3 regions of the Pseudomonas sp. S32 genome follow, and region 2 is predicted to be linked to each of the others. Evidence: predicted binding sites of a transcription regulator. Region 2 holds the regulator's gene; each other region holds the start of a gene.
What was found. Region 2 encodes FliA, which starts transcription of late flagellar genes. Its sites were predicted from a motif close to CTAAAGTTTNNNNNNNNNNNGCCGNTAA; they were not measured.

Region 1 (6,130 bases), on a different contig from region 2:
GGCGGACGGCCGTACCTACGCGTTCCCCGACACGCTGGTGGGCACCGACTCGCACACCACCATGATCAATGGCCTGGGCGTGCTGGGCTGGGGTGTGGGCGGCATCGAAGCGGAAGCGGCGATGCTCGGCCAGCCCGTATCGATGCTGATACCGCAGGTGATTGGCTTCAAGCTGACCGGCAAGCTGCGCGAAGGCATCACCGCCACCGACCTGGTGCTGACGGTGACCCAAATGCTGCGCAAGAAAGGCGTGGTGGGCAAGTTCGTCGAATTCTACGGCGACGGCCTGGCCGAGCTGCCCCTGGCCGACCGTGCAACCATCGCCAACATGGCACCGGAATACGGCGCCACGTGCGGTTTCTTCCCGGTGGATGATGTAACCCTGGACTACCTGAGGCTATCGGGCCGACCGGCTGCCACCGTGGAACTGGTGGAGCATTACTGCAAGGCCCAGGGGCTGTGGCGCCTACCGGGCCAGGAACCGTTGTTCAGCGACACGCTGGCCCTGGACATGCACGATGTGGAATCCAGCCTGGCAGGGCCCAAGCGCCCGCAGGATCGGGTAGCACTGGGCCAAGTCAGCCAAGCCTTCGACCACTTCATCGAACTGCAGCCCAAACCGCTTGCCCGCGAAGTCGGGCGGCTGGAGAGCGAGGGCGGCGGCGGCGTGGCCGTTGGCAATGCTGACCAAGCCGGTGAAATCGACTACAGCCACCAGGGGCAGACCCACACACTGCGCGACGGCGCCGTGGTCATTGCGGCCATCACCTCCTGTACCAACACGTCCAACCCCAGCGTCATGATGGCGGCAGGCCTGGTTGCCAAAAAGGCCCTGGAAAAAGGCCTGCAACGCAAGCCGTGGGTCAAGAGCTCGCTGGCCCCTGGTTCGAAGGTGGTCACGGAGTACTTCCACGCGGCCGGGCTTACGCCCTACCTCGACGAACTGGGCTTCGACCTGGTGGGCTATGGCTGCACCACCTGCATCGGTAACTCCGGGCCGCTGGACGAGCCAATTGAAAAAGCCATTGCCAACGCCGACCTGACCGTCGCCTCGGTGCTGTCGGGCAACCGCAACTTCGAAGGCAGGGTACACCCACTGGTCAAGACCAACTGGCTGGCCTCCCCGCCTCTGGTGGTGGCCTATGCCCTGGCAGGCAGTGTGCGTGTGGACCTGACCAAGGACCCGCTGGGCACCGACAAGCATGGCCAACCTGTCTACCTGAAGGACATCTGGCCCACCCAGCAGGAAGTGGCTGCTGCGGTAGCCAAGGTCGATACCGCGATGTTCCACAAGGAGTACGCCGAGGTGTTTGCCGGCGATGCACAGTGGCAGGCCATCGAAGTGCCGCAGGCTGCGACCTATGTGTGGCAAGACGACTCCACCTATATCCAGCACCCGCCTTTCTTCGAGGGGATCGAGGGCCCCGCCCCGCAGATCACCGACATCCGTGGCGCACGCATACTGGCGCTGTTGGGCGACTCGGTCACCACCGACCACATCTCGCCTGCGGGCAACATCAAGGCCGACAGCCCGGCAGGGCGTTATTTGCGTGACAAAGGTGTGGAGCCCAGGGATTTCAACTCCTACGGATCGCGCCGCGGCAACCACGAAGTCATGATGCGGGGCACCTTTGCCAATATTCGCATCCGCAATGAAATGCTCGGCGGCGAGGAAGGTGGTAACACCTTGTACGTACCCACGGGTGAGAAACTGTCCATCTACGATGCCGCCATGCGTTACCAACAGGACGGCACACCGCTGGTGGTGATTGCTGGCCAGGAGTACGGCACTGGTTCCAGCCGCGACTGGGCGGCCAAGGGCACCAACCTGCTGGGGGTCAAGGCTGTGCTTGCCGAGAGCTTCGAGCGTATCCACCGCTCGAACCTGGTCGGCATGGGCGTGCTCCCTCTGCAGTTCAAGGCTGGGCATGACCGCAAGCAGCTGGGCCTCACCGGCAGGGAGCAGATCGAGCTAACCGGCCTTGAAGGCGTGCACATTCACCCCGGCATGAGCTTGCCACTGCGCATCATCCGCGAGGATGGGCAACAGCTGGACATCGAGGTGTTATGCCGCATCGACACCCTCAATGAAGTGGAATACTTCAAGGCCGGCGGCATCCTGCATTACGTGTTGCGCCAACTCATAGCGGCGTGAAGGCAATAGGGCATCTGCGCCCTGCGCGCAGGTGCCCCTACAATCAGCGCAATGAATAGTTCACCGCGCCGTCACTTAAACGCAATAAAAAGCGCGTTATTGCGGCTATCAGCTGCGAACTGTCACGTTTGGTAATTCAAGTGCGTTACTGGCGTATTGCTTTGGATCAAGCCCTGCAAATATTCCCTCAACAAAACACGCGGCGTGCCGATAGCCCTCCAAAGCCCCGCGGACATCCAAGCCATGCGTAACAACCAGCCGATTACCCAGAGAGAACGGACTTTCCCTGCCAAGCAGCGGTTGATCTCCACCACCAATGCCAAAGGCGTTATTACATACTGCAACGATGCGTTCATCGAAATCAGCGGTTTTACCCGCGAAGAGCTGATGGGTGCGCCGCATAACCTGGTCCGTCACCCCGACGTGCCGCCCGCCGTCTTTGCCCACATGTGGCAAACCCTCAAGCAGGGCCAGCCCTGGATGGGTATCGTCAAGAACCGCTGCAAGACCGGCGACCATTACTGGGTCAATGCCTATGTCACACCGGTTTTCGAAAACAACCAGGTTGTCGGTTTCGAATCGGTCAGGGTCAAGCCGACCGCTGAGCAGATCCGCCGCGCCGAGGCGTTGTACCAGCGCATCAACCAGGGCAAACCCGCGGTCCCGCGCCGCGACCGCTGGCTGCCGGTGCTGCAGGACTGGCTGCCGTTCATTCTGATCAGCCAGATCGGCTTCCTGATTGGCATATGGCTGGGACACTCCTGGGGCTTCGCGTTGGCCGCGGCGCTTTCCGTGCCCTTGGGCCTGCTGGGCCTGACCTGGCAGCAGCGCGGGCTCAAGCGCCTGCTGCGCCTGGCCGAACAGACCACGTCCGACCCGCTGATCGCGCAAATGTACACCGACAGCCGCGGGGTGCAGGCACGCCTGGAAATGGCCATGCTGAGCCAGGACGCACGCATGAAAACCTGCCTGACACGCCTGCAGGATACCGCCGAGCACTTGAGCGACCAGGCGCGTCAATCCGATGTACTGGCACACAAGAGCTCTTCGGGGCTGGAACGCCAGCGGGTGGAAACCGAGCAGGTTGCTGCCGCCGTCAACCAGATGGCCGCCACTACCCAGGAAGTGGCCAACCACGTGCAACGCACCGCCGATGCCACCCAGGAGGCCAACCGCCTTACTGGCCAGGGTCGGCAGATTGCGGGTGAAACCCGTGAAGCCATCGAGCGCCTGTCGGCGGCAGTTGGCGAAACCGGGCAGACCGTGACCCAGCTGGCCAAGGACAGCGACGAGATCGGCGGCGTGGTGGATGTGATCAAAGGCATTGCCGACCAGACCAACCTGCTGGCCCTCAACGCAGCCATCGAGGCAGCGCGCGCGGGTGAGATGGGGCGTGGTTTCGCGGTGGTCGCCGATGAGGTGCGCCAGTTGGCCCAGCGTACCGCCGAGTCCACTGGGCAGATCCACAGCCTGATCGCCAAGCTGCAACAGACCGCCAGCAATGCCGTCACCACCATGGAAAGCGGCCACCGTCAGGCGCAAGAGGGGGTGGATCGGGTGATGCAGGCCGACGAGGCGCTGGTGGGCATCAGTGAGGCAGTGGCCAACATCACCGACATGGCCACCCAGATTGCCGCCGCAACCGAAGAACAGACCGCAGTGGCCGACGAGATCAGCCGCAACATCAGCACCATTGCCGACCTTGCTGACCAAACAGCCGAGCAGGCGCAGCATTCGGCGCTGTTGAGCGAGGAGCTGAACACGACTGCCGGCAGCCAGTATTCGCTGGTGGAGCGGTTCAACCGCTGAGGCCTGTACGCCAGGCGCCCGTTACCGGGCGCCTTTGCAGGCGTTACCAGTCGAGTTGCAGACGGCTCTGGAAATAGCGTTCCTCGCCAGACAGCGGGTCGACAAAACGCAAGCTCTGGGCCAACAGTTTCAGCGGTTGTTGGTAGTCATCTTCGACAGTGCGCAGGTGGGGGTAAAAAGGATCGTTGCTGATACCCGCCCCCAACGCGGCCATGTGAACCCGCAGTTGGTGGGTCTTGCCCGTTACCGGGGACAGGCCGTAGCGCCATAGCCCGCCATTCTTTTCCAGCACTTCAGCCACGGTTTCGCTGTTGGCCTGCCCGTCCACCTCATGCATGCGGAAAAACGGCTCCCCGTGCTCCAGACGGCTTTTATGCACCAGCGGAAAGCTGTGCTGCAGCATGGCGGCGGCAATGGCCTGATAGCGTTTTTCGATACGCCGCTCGGGGAACAGCCGCTGGTAGGCGCTGCGGGAGTTCGGGTTGGCAGAAAACAGCACCAGGCCCGCAGTATGGCGGTCTATCCGATGCAACGGGACCAGGTTCGGGTTGTCGAGGCGGCGGATCAACCGGCGCAGCAGCGTTTGCTCCACGTATTCGCCGCCAGGCGTCACGGGCAGAAAATGCGGTTTGTCGGCCACCACAAGGTGTTCGTCAGCATGCAGTACCACTTCCTGGGCAGGAATGACCCGCTCATTGGGCACCTCGCGAAAATAATGCAGGCGCATGCCCCGCTTGTACGGCAGGCTGGCGGCTACCGGCCGCCCCTGCGCATCCAGCACCCGGCCACGGGCAAAACGGTCGAGCCACTGGCTACGGTCGATGGCCTTGAAGTGATCGCACAAGCAGTCGAGCACGGTTGCCCAGCCCCCCGGTGGCAAGCACACCGTGCTGGCTTGCTGCTGGGCGGGGTCGAAGGGCGTGGTCATGGCGTGGCTCGAAGCGGGCAAGGCCGCGCATTATCCCCCATGCTTGCGCTGTCAGCCAGCCTGGGCCAACGCCTCGCTGCGTGCCTTCAACCACCGCAACACCTGCACGGGCTCCCAGCGCCCCGGGTCGTAGAGGGCGTACAGCAGCCCCTCATAACCCACCACATCGAGGCCACGGTGGTACCCCGCACGCTGGAACAAGGCCTCGATCTCGGCAAAACAGGTATTGAAATGCACTTTGCCAAAAGGCGTGAGGTTGTCGGTCACCAGCCCTTCGAGGCGCAGCTCCAGGACAGCGTCGGCCACCCGCTCAACAGGCATGCGGTTGACGCTGTACTTCAATTGCTCGACATTGAGCATGGATTCACCTCGATACTGTATTTATATACAGCATACGAACATCCCTCCGTGGTCGTCAATGCACCCTATTGCAGGCCGGGCAGGTAACCGCTGCCCTTGCGTATGGTCAACACCTGCCGCCTTGGCGCCCCACGGCTGACTGACAGGTGCACCCACTTGTCGAACTCCAGAATCAGCTGGTCGAACCCAATGGGGCTGTCGCAGATGCGCTGTACTGTTTCACGCGGGCATACCTCGATGACCGTGAAATCGGCCGCCAGCCCCTGCACATGCTGGCTTTTGGCGGAGCCACCAATCAACGTGTTAAGGCGCTCGCTGCGGTAGCCACTGCTAACGATGATGGGGGCGTCGAACAGGGCGCGCACCTGCTCCAGGGTGTTGCACAGCAGCTTGAGGTTGTCGACCACAGGGCCTGGCGGGGTGTTGTCGAACCCGTCCCGGGCGGCTAGCTGGGACACGATCATTTCCCTGAGGGTGAAGTGCGGGGTAAGCAGCATGACAGGCGATTCCGATGAAGGTTGACCAGGTCGGCACCCGTGTGCCGCCGGCCAATCATTCACCCATCAGCGCCCACTTGGAGCAGGGTCAGGGATCCTCCAGGGGCCTCATTGCTCCAGGAAAGCCACGACCTGTTCGGCATCGAACGGCCAGTGCAACTCACCCCCGTTGTCGCAACGGCGCAACACCGGGATGACCAGCCCGTAGCGCTCGAACAGCGCCTCGTTGTCGGCAATGTCCACCAATTCGACCAACAGGCCATGGTCGACGAAAGGCATCAGCACAGCCTCCGCCACCTCGCACAGGTGGCAGCCAAGGGTGCCGAACAATTGGCATTCAGGCAGCATGGGGCGGGCTCCGTTGCATGTGCAGAACGCTAT
Region 2 (6,130 bases):
GGGCTACCGCCTGATCCCCCTGGTGGACCGCAACCAAGGCGGGCAGTTGCTGGCGCGTATCAAGGGCGTGCGCAAGAAGTTGTCCCAGGATCTGGGCTTCCTCATGCCCACCGTGCATATTCGCGACAACCTCGACCTGCAGCCCAGTGCCTATCGCCTGACCCTCATGGGCGTGATCCTGGCCGAAGCCGAGATCTACCCGGACCGTGAGCTGGCCATCAACCCCGGCCAGGTGTTCGGCACCCTCAACGGCATCGCCGCCCGTGACCCGGCCTTTGGCCTGGAAGCGGTGTGGATCGATGTGGGCCAGCGCTCCCAGGCGCAGTCACTGGGCTACACCGTGGTAGATGCCAGCACTGTGGTGGCCACCCACCTTAACCAGATCCTGCAGAAACACTGCCACGAACTGATCGGCCACGAGGAAGTTCAGCAGCTGCTGCAGGTACTGGCCAAGGCTTCGCCTAAACTGGCTGAAGAACTGGTGCCGGGTGTCATTTCCTTGTCGGGGCTGTTGAAGGTATTGCAGGCGCTGTTGTCAGAGCAGGTACCGGTGCGGGACATTCGAAGCATTGCCGAGTCCATCGCCAACAATGCGGCCAAGAGTCAAGATACCGCCGCGCTGGTGGCGGCAGTGCGCGTCGGATTGTGTCGCGCCATCGTGCAAAGCATTGTAGGCGTTGAGTCCGAGCTGCCTGTGATCACCCTTGAACCCAGGTTGGAACAGATTTTGCTCAATAGTCTGCAACGGGCCGGGCAAGGTCAGGAAGACGGTGTTCTTCTGGAGCCGAGCATGGCCGAAAAGCTGCAGCGTTCGCTGATCGAAGCCGCCCAGCGTCAGGAGATGCAAGGCCAACCGGCCATCCTCCTGGTCGCCGGCCCGATCCGCGCCATGCTCTCGCGTTTTGGCCGGCTGGCTGTACCGAACCTGCACGTGCTGGCGTATCAGGAAATTCCTGACAACAAGCAAGTCACCATCGTTGCCACCGTGGGCCCTAACGGCTGAGGTAGTGGATAATGCAAGTTAAGCGATTTTTCGCTGCTGATATGCGTCAGGCCATGAAGCTGGTTCGCGATGAGCTGGGCGCTGATGCGGCCATCATCGGTAACCGCCGCATCGCCGGCGGTGTCGAGCTGACGGCGGCGCTCGACTACAAATTGTCCGCCCTGGCACCGCGGGTGCCCAATGCCGAGCTTGAAGAAGAACTGCGCAAGACCCACTCGCGCATTGCCACGGTTCAGGCCGAGCTCGACCAGCGTCAGGACAACAGCGAGAGCAACCGCCAATTGTTTGCCGGGCAATCGTTGACTGCTGCCGAACCGCTGGTTGAACCCCATGTGGATGCCCCTCAGCCGGCCGCTGCCCCCGCCCAGGCCTCGGTAGACCCGCGTCTGTTCGATGCGATGCGCTCCGAGCTTTCGGGCCTGCGCCAGTTGCTCGAAGTGCAGCTGGGCTCACTGGCGTGGACCCAGCTGCAAGGCAGCAAGCCGCAACAGGCTACGCTGTGGCGCCGGCTGCAGCGCCTGGGCCTGTCCGGGCCGATCGCCCGGGAGCTGCTGGCGCTGACCGGCGAGATTGAGGAGCCGCGCCATGCCTGGCGCATGCTGCTGGCGCACCTGGCACGCATGATCGATATCCCGGAGGTGGAGCCGATCGAGGCGGGCGGTGTGATTGCCGTGGTCGGCCCGGCCGGCATGGGCAAGACCACCACCTTGGCCAAGCTGGCCGCACGCTATGTGCTCAAGTACGGCGCGAACAACCTGGCGCTGGTGAGCATGGACAGTTTTCGCATCGGTGCCCAGGAGCAGCTCAAAACCCTGGGCCGCATCCTCAACGTGCCGGTCACCTACGTCGACCCCGGTCAGTCCCTGGCGGCGGCGCTGGAGCCGCTGCTGCGCAAGCGCGTGGTCCTCATCGACACCGCTGGCCTGCAGGCCAGCGACCCGGCCCTGCGCATGCAGCTCGAAACCCTGGCAGGGCGGGGCATCGCCGCGAAGAATTACCTGGTGCTGGCCACCACCAGCCAGAAGCAGGTGCTCACCGCCGCCTACCACAGCTACAGCCGCTGTGGCCTGGCCGGTTGCATCCTGACCAAACTTGATGAATCGGCAAGCCTCGGCGATGTGCTGAGCCTTGCCATCAGTTACCGGCTGCCGGTGGCCTATCTGACCGATGGGCCGCGCATTCCGGACGATCTTCACCTGCCACGCGGGCACCAATTGGTCACCCGGGCGGTCAGTGTGCAACAGCAGGATGAGCCCAGCGAAGAGGCCATGGCCGACATGTTCGCTGATCTCTACCACAACCCTCGGCGAGCGGGTTGAACATGAAGTGTGTGCAAGGTAGCTATGCCAAGGGGCACGCAGAATTGCCCTTCGTGTGGCCTGAGTCCCAGCGAGACAAGGTAAAGAACAGACATGGGTAGCATGCATCCCGTACAGGTGATCGCCGTGACCGGCGGCAAAGGTGGCGTCGGCAAGACCAACGTTTCAGTGAACCTGTCCCTGGCACTGGCCGAACTGGGCCGCAGGGTCATGCTGCTGGACGCCGACCTGGGCCTGGCCAATGTCGACGTCCTGCTGGGCCTCACCCCCAAACGCACCCTCGCGGACGTGATCGAGGGGCGCTGCGAGCTGCGCGATGTGATGCTGCAGGGCCCTGGCGGGGTGCGTATCGTGCCGGCCGCCTCGGGCACCCAGAGCATGGTGCACCTGGCGCCCGCCCAGCACGCGGGGCTTATCCAGGCGTTCAGCGAGATCGGTGACAACCTTGACGTGCTGGTGATCGACACCGCTGCCGGTATTGGTGACTCGGTGGTCAGCTTTGTCCGCGCCGCCCAGGAGGTCCTGCTGGTGGTGTGCGACGAGCCCACGTCCATCACCGACGCCTATGCGCTGATCAAGCTGCTGAACCGCGACTACGGCATGAACCGCTTCCGCGTGCTGGCCAACATGGCGCAGAGCCCGCAGGAAGGGCGCAACCTGTTCGCCAAGCTGACCAAGGTGACCGACCGTTTTCTGGACGTGGCCCTGCAATACGTGGGCGCCGTGCCCTACGACGAATGCGTGCGCAAGGCCGTGCAGAAACAGCGCGCGGTCTACGAAGCCTTCCCGCGCTCCAAATGCGCCCTGGCCTTCAAGGCCATCGCCCAGAAGGTGGACACCTGGCCGTTGCCAGCCAACCCACGCGGCCACCTGGAGTTCTTCGTCGAGCGCCTGGTGCAACCCACCAGTGCGGGTCCGGTGCTATGAGTGCCAGCGGCTTCAAGATGTACAGCCGCGCGTCGAAGGACGCGCAGTACCAGCTGATCGAGCGCTACGCCCCGCTGGTCAAGCGCATTGCCTACCACCTGCTGGCACGGCTGCCAGCCAACATCCAGGTCGAGGACCTGATCCAGGCCGGCATGATCGGGCTGCTGGAAGTGGCCAACAAATACGACGCCAGCAAGGGCGCCAGCTTCGAAACCTACGCCGGCATCCGCATCCGCGGGGCCATGCTCGACGAGGTGCGCAAGGGTGACTGGGCGCCGCGTTCGGTGCACCGCAACACCCGCATGGTCAGTGATGCCATGCGCGCCGTTGAAGCAAGAACCGGCCGTGACGCTAAAGATCATGAAGTTGCTGCCGAACTCAAGTTGAGTCTCGATGATTACTACGGGATCTTGAACGATACCCTGGGCAGTCGCCTGTTCAGTTTTGACGACCTGTTGCAGGACGGTGAGCACGAAGGGCTGCATGAGGATGGTGCCAGTGGGCAGGCTGAGCCTGCCCGTGGCCTGGAGGACGAGCGTTTCCAGGCTGCGTTGGCCGATGCCATTGCCAACCTGCCCGAGCGTGAGCGCCTGGTACTGGCGCTTTACTATGACGAGGAGCTGAACCTCAAGGAGATCGGCGAGGTCCTTGGTGTCAGCGAATCGCGGGTCAGCCAGTTGCACAGCCAATGCGCCGCGCGCTTGCGCAGCCGTCTGGGGGAATGGCGGGCACGTTGAGCCCGCTGTCGTTGTAGTCGTTTTCCACGTTGTACCGAATTGATTGAGTGCGCGCTCGGGGCCGAGCGCGTTTGAGACTGCTTGGAGGTCTAATTGGACAAGAACATGAAAATCCTCATCGTCGACGACTTTTCGACGATGCGGCGGATCATCAAGAACCTGCTGCGTGACCTGGGGTTCAGCAACACCGAAGAAGCCGATGACGGCACCACGGCGCTGCCGATGCTGGAAAACGGCCACTACGACTTCCTGGTGACCGACTGGAACATGCCGGGCATGTCGGGTATCGACCTGCTGCGCAAGGTGCGCGCCAGCGACAAGCTCAGGGCCTTGCCGGTGCTGATGGTGACGGCTGAAGCCAAGCGTGATCAGATCATCGAAGCGGCCCAGGCCGGCGTTAACGGCTATGTGGTCAAGCCGTTCACCGCGCAGGTTCTCAAAGAAAAGATCGAGAAGATCTTCGAACGCGTCAACGGCTGAGTCACGTCAGGGGGCGCGCCATGAATTCATCACAAACGTCGTTGGGCGAGTTTGAATCCACGCTCAAGAAGCATGCCCAGGAGCTGGTAGAAAGCCTGGAGCGGGGCCGTTTCGGCGAGGCGGTGCAGCTGATTCACGAGCTGAACCAGACCCGCGATCGCGGCTTGTACCAGGAAGTTGGCAAGCTGACCCGTGAGCTGCACAGCGCCATCGTCAGTTTCCAGATCGACCCGACCATCCCGCAGGCCGAAGAGGTGTCGCAGATTACCGACGCCACCGAGCGCCTGTCCTATGTGGTCAAGCTCACCGAAGGCGCGGCCAACCGCACCATGGACCTGGTCGAAGAAAGCACCCCGGTGCTCAACGGCCTGGCCACCGAAGCGAATGCCCTTAGCGCAGACTGGCAGCGCTTCATGCGCCGCGAAGTGGCCGCCACGGAGTTCCGCGACCTGGTCAAACGTGTCGACAGTTTCTTGACGCACAGCGCTGAAGGCAACCGCAAGGTGGCTGGCCATCTGAATGACATTCTGCTGGCCCAGGACTACCAGGACCTGACCGGGCAGGTGATCAAACGGGTCACTGCCCTGGTGACGGAAGTGGAGAGCAACCTGCTGAAACTGGTGATGATGGCCAGCCAGGTGGACCGCTTCGCCGGCATCCAGCATGACCAAGATCAATTGCGTGCAGAAAAAGATCGAGAAAAACATCCGACTCGGGGTGAAGGTCCGCAGATTCATGCCGATAAGCGTGAAGACGTTGTGTCCGGTCAGGACGATGTCGATGATCTGCTGTCCAGCCTGGGTTTTTAAGGAGCACGTTTGATGAGCTTCGGCGCCGATGAAGAAATCCTCCAGGATTTCCTGGTAGAGGCCGGCGAAATACTTGAGCAACTGTCCGAGCAACTGGTCGAGCTGGAAAGCCGGCCAGACGATGCCGACTTGCTCAATGCGATCTTTCGCGGTTTCCACACTGTAAAAGGGGGCGCCGGCTTCCTCCAGCTCAATGAGCTGGTGGAGTGCTGCCACATCGCCGAGAACGTGTTCGACGTGTTGCGCAAAGGTGAGCGCCGGGTCGACTCGGAATTGATGGACGTGGTGCTTGAAGCACTGGATACCGTCAACAGCATGTTTGGCCAGGTGCGCGAGCGCAGCGAAGTGACGCCTGCAACGCCCGAGCTGCTGGCCGCCCTGGCGCGGCTGGCCGAGCCGGGTGCCGCAGCGCCGGCCCCGGCGCCTGCAGCGGTAGCGCCCGAGCCGGTGGCCCAGCCTCCTGTGGCTGAGGCCGAAGCCGACGCGGATATCACCGACAGCGAATTCGAGCAGTTGCTCGACTCGCTAGATGCGGTGAAGGCGCAGGCCGCCGCCGAACAGGTGCAAGACGAAGTCGTTAGCGCGGGCGGTGATGACATCACCGACGCGGAATTCGAATCGTTGCTCGACCAGCTGCACGGCAAGGGCCAGTTCAGCGCCGAAGTGGCCGCTGCACCTGCGCCTGCCAGCCAGCAGGCGGCCAGCGACGAAATCACCGATGCCGAGTTCGAATCCCTGCTCGACCAGTTGCATGGCAAGGGCACCTTCCAGGCCGATGCCTTGCCTGCCGCGAAAGCCCCGGCTCCGGTTGCCGAGGCCACGGCTGCGGTGGGTGACGAAATCAGCGAGCACGAA
Region 3 (6,130 bases), on a different contig from region 2:
CGGTGCCCGCGCCCAGCGTTACAGGTTCGAGCAGGCCTATAGCCTGCGCAACAATGACGGCACCGGGCCGTGGCAAGAGCAGGACCGGGTCACCGACCGCGAAGCGACCACGCTGGTGCCCTATGGTGGGCTGATCTATGCGTTGGACGAACAGTGGTCTGCTTATGCCAGTTACTCGGAAGTGTTCAAGCCGCAGTCGCAGAAAATGCAAGGCCCCGAGGCCTCCCCATCACCCCTTGAGCCAATGACCGGTAAAACCTATGAAACCGGCCTCAAAGGAGAGCTGTTCCAGGGTGCGCTCAATGTCAGTGCAGCGCTGTTCTACACCACCCGTGAGCACCAGGCGGCCACCGACCCGGCATACCCTAACCCACCCTTCAGCTACAGCAGCTCATGTTGCTTCCTGGCGCAGGACAAGGTCATCAGCAAAGGCATCGACCTGGAGGCGACCGGCGAGATCATGCCGGGGTGGGGCATCATGGCGGGGTATACCTACAACATGATCCGTAACAGCAGCGAAGAGACGCTGTCGAGCACGGTAACGCCCCGTCATCTGTTGAAGCTGTGGAGCGTCTACAACTTGAAGGGGGCGCTGGAGGGCTGGCGCGTGGGGGGTGGGGTAACGGCCATGAGCCCCACTTACGTCACCGGTAAAGCCTACCGATTTGATGACAACGGCAATGTGACAGACAGCAATGATTATGATTTCAGCCAGCGCGGTTATGCGGTTTACGATGCCATGGTTGAATACGATATTGATAATCATTGGACTGTTGCGCTAAACGGCAACAATTTGTTCGATCGCCGTTATTACGCCAGTGTCGGCACTTCTGAGTATGGGAATTACTACGGCGAGCCGCGCAACGTTGTGCTGACGCTGCGTGGCACCTTCTGGTAAGCAGCATTGCTGCGCCCGGACGCCTGCCTGAACCGCAGGCGTTTTTTATACGCGTCAACGATGTGGCGCCATTTTTTTCATTAATGTCATCGACCATTGGAACGCTTGGCGCAGGGGTGGGGTCAGTGTCTTGGCAATTGGCCATTAGTCACGTTCAAGGGCGTACTGATCGTCCTGGCTTTTGAGTTGATGAAAAACATCGCACGGCACTTCAGGGCACTGGGGTGCCGCCGATACAGCATTGATGCCAGCGCCTGAGTGCAATTGCAGCCCATCCCTTTTATTGCAGGCCTCCCTAATGAATTGGTTCTACGACGCCAGACTAGCAATCAAGCTGTACCTCGCCTTCGCGCTTTGCGCATTGATCACCTTGATTGTAGGAGTTGTCGGTAGCCAAGGAATCGGCTCGTTGTCTTCGAGTTTGCAACTCGTGTTCTCCAATAACCTGGTGTCGGTGGCCAAAACCGCCGAAACCCGCTCCAGTGCAATTGCCCAGAGTCGTGATCTTTATCGCTTCCTGGCGGCAACCACCACCAATGCGCCGCAAGAGGAACGCAGTGCCATTCTCGCCTCCATGAAAGAGAATCGCCTGACAAGCGAAAAAGCCTTCGCTGTTTATCGTGCAACACCCTTGGCTGATGACGAGCGTGCGGCTGGCGACAAGATGGAAAAGGACTGGCCCGCCTACCAGGCGGTCGTCGACCGGACCGTGGCGACCATTCAGAGCGGCGACCTTGCAGCTGCCAGGCTGCTGATGGCCGGTGAGTTGCACCAGGCCTTCCGTACCGTGATCGACGAACTGACCATCATGGTCGAATCCAACAACCGCCAGATCGGTGAGGGCGCACAGGATGCCAAGGACAGTGAGGCGGCTGCCAAGCTCAACCTGTACATCGGCATTGGTGTCGCATTCGTGGCTGCACTGCTGCTGGGCATGTTCATCAGCCGGGTAATCAGCAACCCGATTGCGGTGGCTGTTCGTAACGCCGAACGCATTGCGGGCGGCGACCTCACCAAAGCGGTTGAAACCGGCCATGCCGATGAAACCGGCCAACTGCTGACCGCGCTGGGTGGCATGCAGAACAACCTGAAAACCACGATTCAGCAGATCGCCAGTGCGGCAGACCAGTTGGCCTCCGCCGCCGAAGAATTGAATGCAGTCACCGAAGAAAGCACCCGCGGGCTGGTGCGGCAGAACGACGAGATTCAGCTGGCGGCCACTGCGGTGACCGAGATGAGCGCAGCGGTGGACGAAGTGGCGCGTAACGCAACGTCCACCTCCGAGGCCTCCCGCCAAACCAGCCAGGAAGCGGCCAGTGGTCGTGACCAGGCCCGCGAAGCGGTGCAGGCCATTACCAGCGTCAACAGCGAAATCGGCCAGTCGACCGTGATTGTCGACGAACTGGCGGGCAGCGTGCGTGATATCGCCAAGGTGGTGGACGTGATCCGTGGCATCGCCGAGCAGACCAACCTGTTGGCGCTCAATGCGGCGATCGAGGCCGCGCGTGCCGGTGAACAAGGGCGTGGCTTTGCCGTGGTCGCCGACGAAGTGCGCGCACTGGCGGCGCGTACCCAGGCGTCTACCGGTGAGATCGAAGCCATGATCACCAGTGTGCAGTCGCGTGCCGACGATGCGGTGAAGGCCATGGGCAACAGCCGCAGCCTGGCAGACAGCACCGAGGCGTTGGCCAAGGCCACGGGTGAGTCGCTTGAGCGGATCGCCCAGAACATCGCCCAGATCAACGACCGTAACCTGTTGATCGCCACGGCGTCGGAAGAGCAGGCCAATGTGGCGCGGGAGGTGGACCGCAACCTGATCAACATTCAGGACCTGTCGACCCAGACCTCGGCAGGGGCCAACCAGACCAACGCTTCCAGCCAGGAACTGTCGCGTCTGGCCATTTCGTTCAATACCCTGGTCAACACCTTCAAGCTGTGATGCGTGATCGTGCGGGTTGACCTGCGGCGGGGCAGGGCAGGGCAGGCAAGGCGCAACTGATGGGCCTTGCCTGGGCCCGCAACGGGTCAGTCGACCCGCACGAACACGTTCTTGGCCATTTCGCTGCCGCCAATGGCTTCCAGGCGCTTGCCGCCCTCCAGTACACGAACGTTCAGCAGGGCCATGCCGTCCTTGTTGCGGGCGGTGACCACGTCATCCTTGCGCTCCCACTCATCCACTTTCAGCTTGTTGCCATTGGCGATGATGTAGTCCTTGGAGAACTCCCAGGTTTGCTTGGGGGTTTCGAAGCCCATCACGGTGGTGGTCTGTTCATAGGTGCCTTCGAGGGCGTCATTGCCGCAGCCGGCCAGGACGAAAAACGGCAGGGCGGCAAGGGCGAGTTTCAGGGTACGCATGGGATTTCCTTTTCGGGTGGTGAATCGGGGGTGGAGGAACCTGATGGCAGGTGCCACGGGGCTGCGGTATCGGTATGGATACGATCAGCGCTGCGAAGGATGCGCAGGCTGCAATGGCAGTGGGGCGGGGAGAGCAGTTGGTAGCCAACCGCAGCACAAAGGCAGCTTCCCTGGAATGTGCCTGGCATACGCTGTTCCGTGCGTAGGAAATGCGCCAGCTTAAACGCAGTTGTGGGTGGCGTCGAGGGTCTGGAGGCGTAGGGCTTGGCCCCCTGGGCGCTGCACCGTGATCGGCTGCCCCATCCGTCGGTTTCAGGACGCGCCTGGTCGCTCGTACGCATCCGCTTGCGCCCACAAGTGCCATGCTTCGAGGATGCCCCCGTATCAGTGTGCGTAGATGCGCGAACAGGGGCACGGAGGCCGCCAGTACCACGCAACCGTGACGTGGCCGGCGCGCCGCAGCAGAACACGCCGGTACCCGCCAACATAACAACAGGGGCGGGGCCGTGATGCCGAGGTCCGCTGTATGCCTGATGAACTGCTTCACCTGCCCGCCGTTGAACGTATTCTGGCACGCCACCAGGGCACCCCTGGCGCGTTGCTGCCGATCCTGCATGCCATCCAGCAGGACATCGGTTTTGTCCCCGACGCCGCCGTCGCCGAAATCGCCCATGCGCTGAACCTCAGCCAGGCCGAGGTGCGCGGGGTGATCACCTTCTACCACGACTTCCACACCACACCGCCAGCCCGCCACACCCTGCGCCTTTGCCGCGCCGAGTCGTGCCAGAGCCGCGGTGCCGAGGCCTTGGCCGCACAACTGCGCCAGCAGTTGGCCCTGGACGACCATGGCACCAGCGCAGACGGTGCCATCAGCCTGCGGCCTGTGTACTGCCTGGGCGCATGCGCCTGTTCGCCGGCCCTGGAGCTGGACGGGCAGGTGCACGCGCGGCTCACCCCTGAGCGCCTGCGTGAGCTGGTGAACGGTTGCCGGGAGGACGCAGCATGCTGACGGTGTACGTACCTTGTGATTCGGTAGCCCGTGCTGTGGGGGCCGACCAAGTGGTCGACGCATTGCAGCGCGAGGCCCTGCAGCGGCAGTTGCCGCTCGATGTGCAACGCACCAGCGCCCGCGGCCTGTACTGGCTGGAGCCCCTGGTTGAGTGTGACAGTGTGCAGGGCCGCGTGGGCTATGGCCCGGTGACCCCGCAGGATGTGCCGTCGTTGTTCGACGCCCTGCTTGGCGAGGCGGTTGGCCATGCGCTGGCACTCGGCCCGGTGGAAGCCATCCCCTACCTGAAAACCCAGCAACGCCTGTTGTTCGCCCGCGCTGGCATTACCCGGCCACTGTCACTGGAGGATTACCGCGCCCATGGCGGCTTTGCCGGCCTGGAAACGGCGGTAGCGATGAAGGGCGATGACGTGGTCGCCAGCGTGCTCGACTCGGGCCTGCGCGGCCGCGGTGGCGCTGCGTTTCCGGCAGGCATCAAGTGGCGTACCGTGCGGGGCGCTGCCGGTGGGCAGAAGTATGTGGTGTGCAATGCCGACGAGGGCGACTCCGGCACCTTTGCCGACCGCATGCTGATGGAAGGCGACCCCTTCCTGCTGATCGAAGGCATGATCATCGCAGGCCTGGCCGTCGGCGCCGACATGGGCTACATCTATGTGCGTTCCGAATACCCCGATGCCATCCGCACCCTGAACCAGGCGTTCGTGGTCGCGCGGCAGGCGGGCTACCTGGGTGCCAACGTCGCCGGCAGTGGCAAGGCCTTCGAGCTGGAGGTGCGGGTAGGCGCCGGTGCCTACATCTGCGGGGAAGAAACCGCGCTGCTCGAATCCATAGAAGGCAAGCGCGGCATTGTGCGTGCCAAGCCGCCGCTGCCGGCGCTCGAGGGGTTGTTCGGCCTGCCGACGCTGGTGCACAACGTGCTCACCCTGGCCTCGGTGCCGATCATCCTGGCCAAGGGCGCGGCGTTCTACCGCGACTTCGGCATGGGCCGCTCGTTGGGGACCATGCCGTTCCAGCTGGCCGGCAATATTCGCCACGGCGGGTTGGTGGAGCGGGCCTTCGGCCTGACCCTGCGTGAGCTGGTGGAGGGTTACGGCGGCGGCACTGCCAGCGGCCGGCCGCTGAAGGCCGCGCAGGTGGGTGGCCCGCTCGGCGCCTGGGTGCCGCCCAGCCACTTTGACACGCCGCTGGACTACGAAGCGTTTGCCGCCATGGGCGCCATGCTCGGCCATGGCGGGGTGGTGGTGGCCGACGATACCCTGAACATGGCCAGCATGGCGCGGTTTGCCCTGCAGTTCTGCGCCGAAGAGTCCTGTGGCAAGTGCACCCCGTGTCGCATCGGTTCCACCCGCGGCATGGAGGTGGTGGACCGGCTGATCGCCAGCCAGGACATCACCGACCGCCACGACCACGCGCTGCTGCTGCGCGACCTGTGCGACACCATGCAGTACGGTTCGCTGTGCGCCATGGGCGGCATGACTGCCTACCCGGTGGCCAGCGCCCTCAAGTACTTCCCTGCCGATTTCGGGCTGACCCAAACGGAGGCCGCGCAATGATCAACTACTTCGACCCGGAAACCGACCTGGGCACCCCAGCCCGTGACAGCGACGTGCAGGTCAGCCTGAACATTGATGGCCGCGCCATCAGCGTGCCGGCCGGTACCTCGGTGATGCGCGCTGCGGCCATGCTGGGCACCAGCATTCCCAAATTGTGCGCCACCGACAGCCTGGAGGCGTTCGGTTCGTGCCGCATGTGCATGGTGGAAATCGAAGGCATGCGCGGCTACCCGGCCTCCTGCACCACCCCGGTCAGCGAAGGCATGGTGGTGCGCACCGAGACGCCGCGCCTGGCGGGCCTGCGGCGCAATGTGA

Region 1: a site for FliA is predicted at 2,342-2,369, ahead of IAE38_RS08485 (methyl-accepting chemotaxis protein). Genes of this name have one in related genera too.
Region 3: a site for FliA is predicted at 1,108-1,135, ahead of IAE38_RS19755 (methyl-accepting chemotaxis protein). Genes of this name have one in related genera too.

What each region holds. Positions count from the first base shown of each region.
Region 1 covers NZ_JACVVF010000011.1:57,876-64,005, forward strand. Annotated here, with positions in the region: gene acnA (aconitate hydratase AcnA) at 1-2,155, shown strand, start outside; gene IAE38_RS08485 (methyl-accepting chemotaxis protein) at 2,399-3,964, shown strand; gene IAE38_RS08490 (pseudouridine synthase) at 4,008-4,892, opposite strand; gene IAE38_RS08495 (hypothetical protein) at 4,944-5,252, opposite strand; gene IAE38_RS08500 (D-Ala-D-Ala carboxypeptidase family metallohydrolase) at 5,318-5,749, opposite strand; gene IAE38_RS08505 (glutaredoxin family protein) at 5,858-6,097, opposite strand.
Region 2 covers NZ_JACVVF010000088.1:1,304-7,433, forward strand. Annotated here, with positions in the region: gene flhA (flagellar biosynthesis protein FlhA) at 1-1,003, shown strand, start outside; gene flhF (flagellar biosynthesis protein FlhF) at 1,015-2,322, shown strand; gene fleN (flagellar synthesis regulator FleN) at 2,416-3,249, shown strand; gene fliA (RNA polymerase sigma factor FliA) at 3,246-3,986, shown strand; gene IAE38_RS23360 (chemotaxis response regulator CheY) at 4,092-4,466, shown strand; gene IAE38_RS23365 (protein phosphatase CheZ) at 4,487-5,275, shown strand; partial or broken gene IAE38_RS23370 (Hpt domain-containing protein) at 5,288-6,130, shown strand, end outside.
Region 3 covers NZ_JACVVF010000047.1:13,538-19,667, forward strand. Annotated here, with positions in the region: gene IAE38_RS19750 (TonB-dependent siderophore receptor) at 1-898, shown strand, start outside; gene IAE38_RS19755 (methyl-accepting chemotaxis protein) at 1,197-2,837, shown strand; gene IAE38_RS19760 (hypothetical protein) at 2,924-3,253, opposite strand; gene IAE38_RS19765 (formate dehydrogenase subunit gamma) at 3,780-4,262, shown strand; gene IAE38_RS19770 (formate dehydrogenase beta subunit) at 4,256-5,815, shown strand; gene fdhF (formate dehydrogenase subunit alpha) at 5,812-6,130, shown strand, end outside.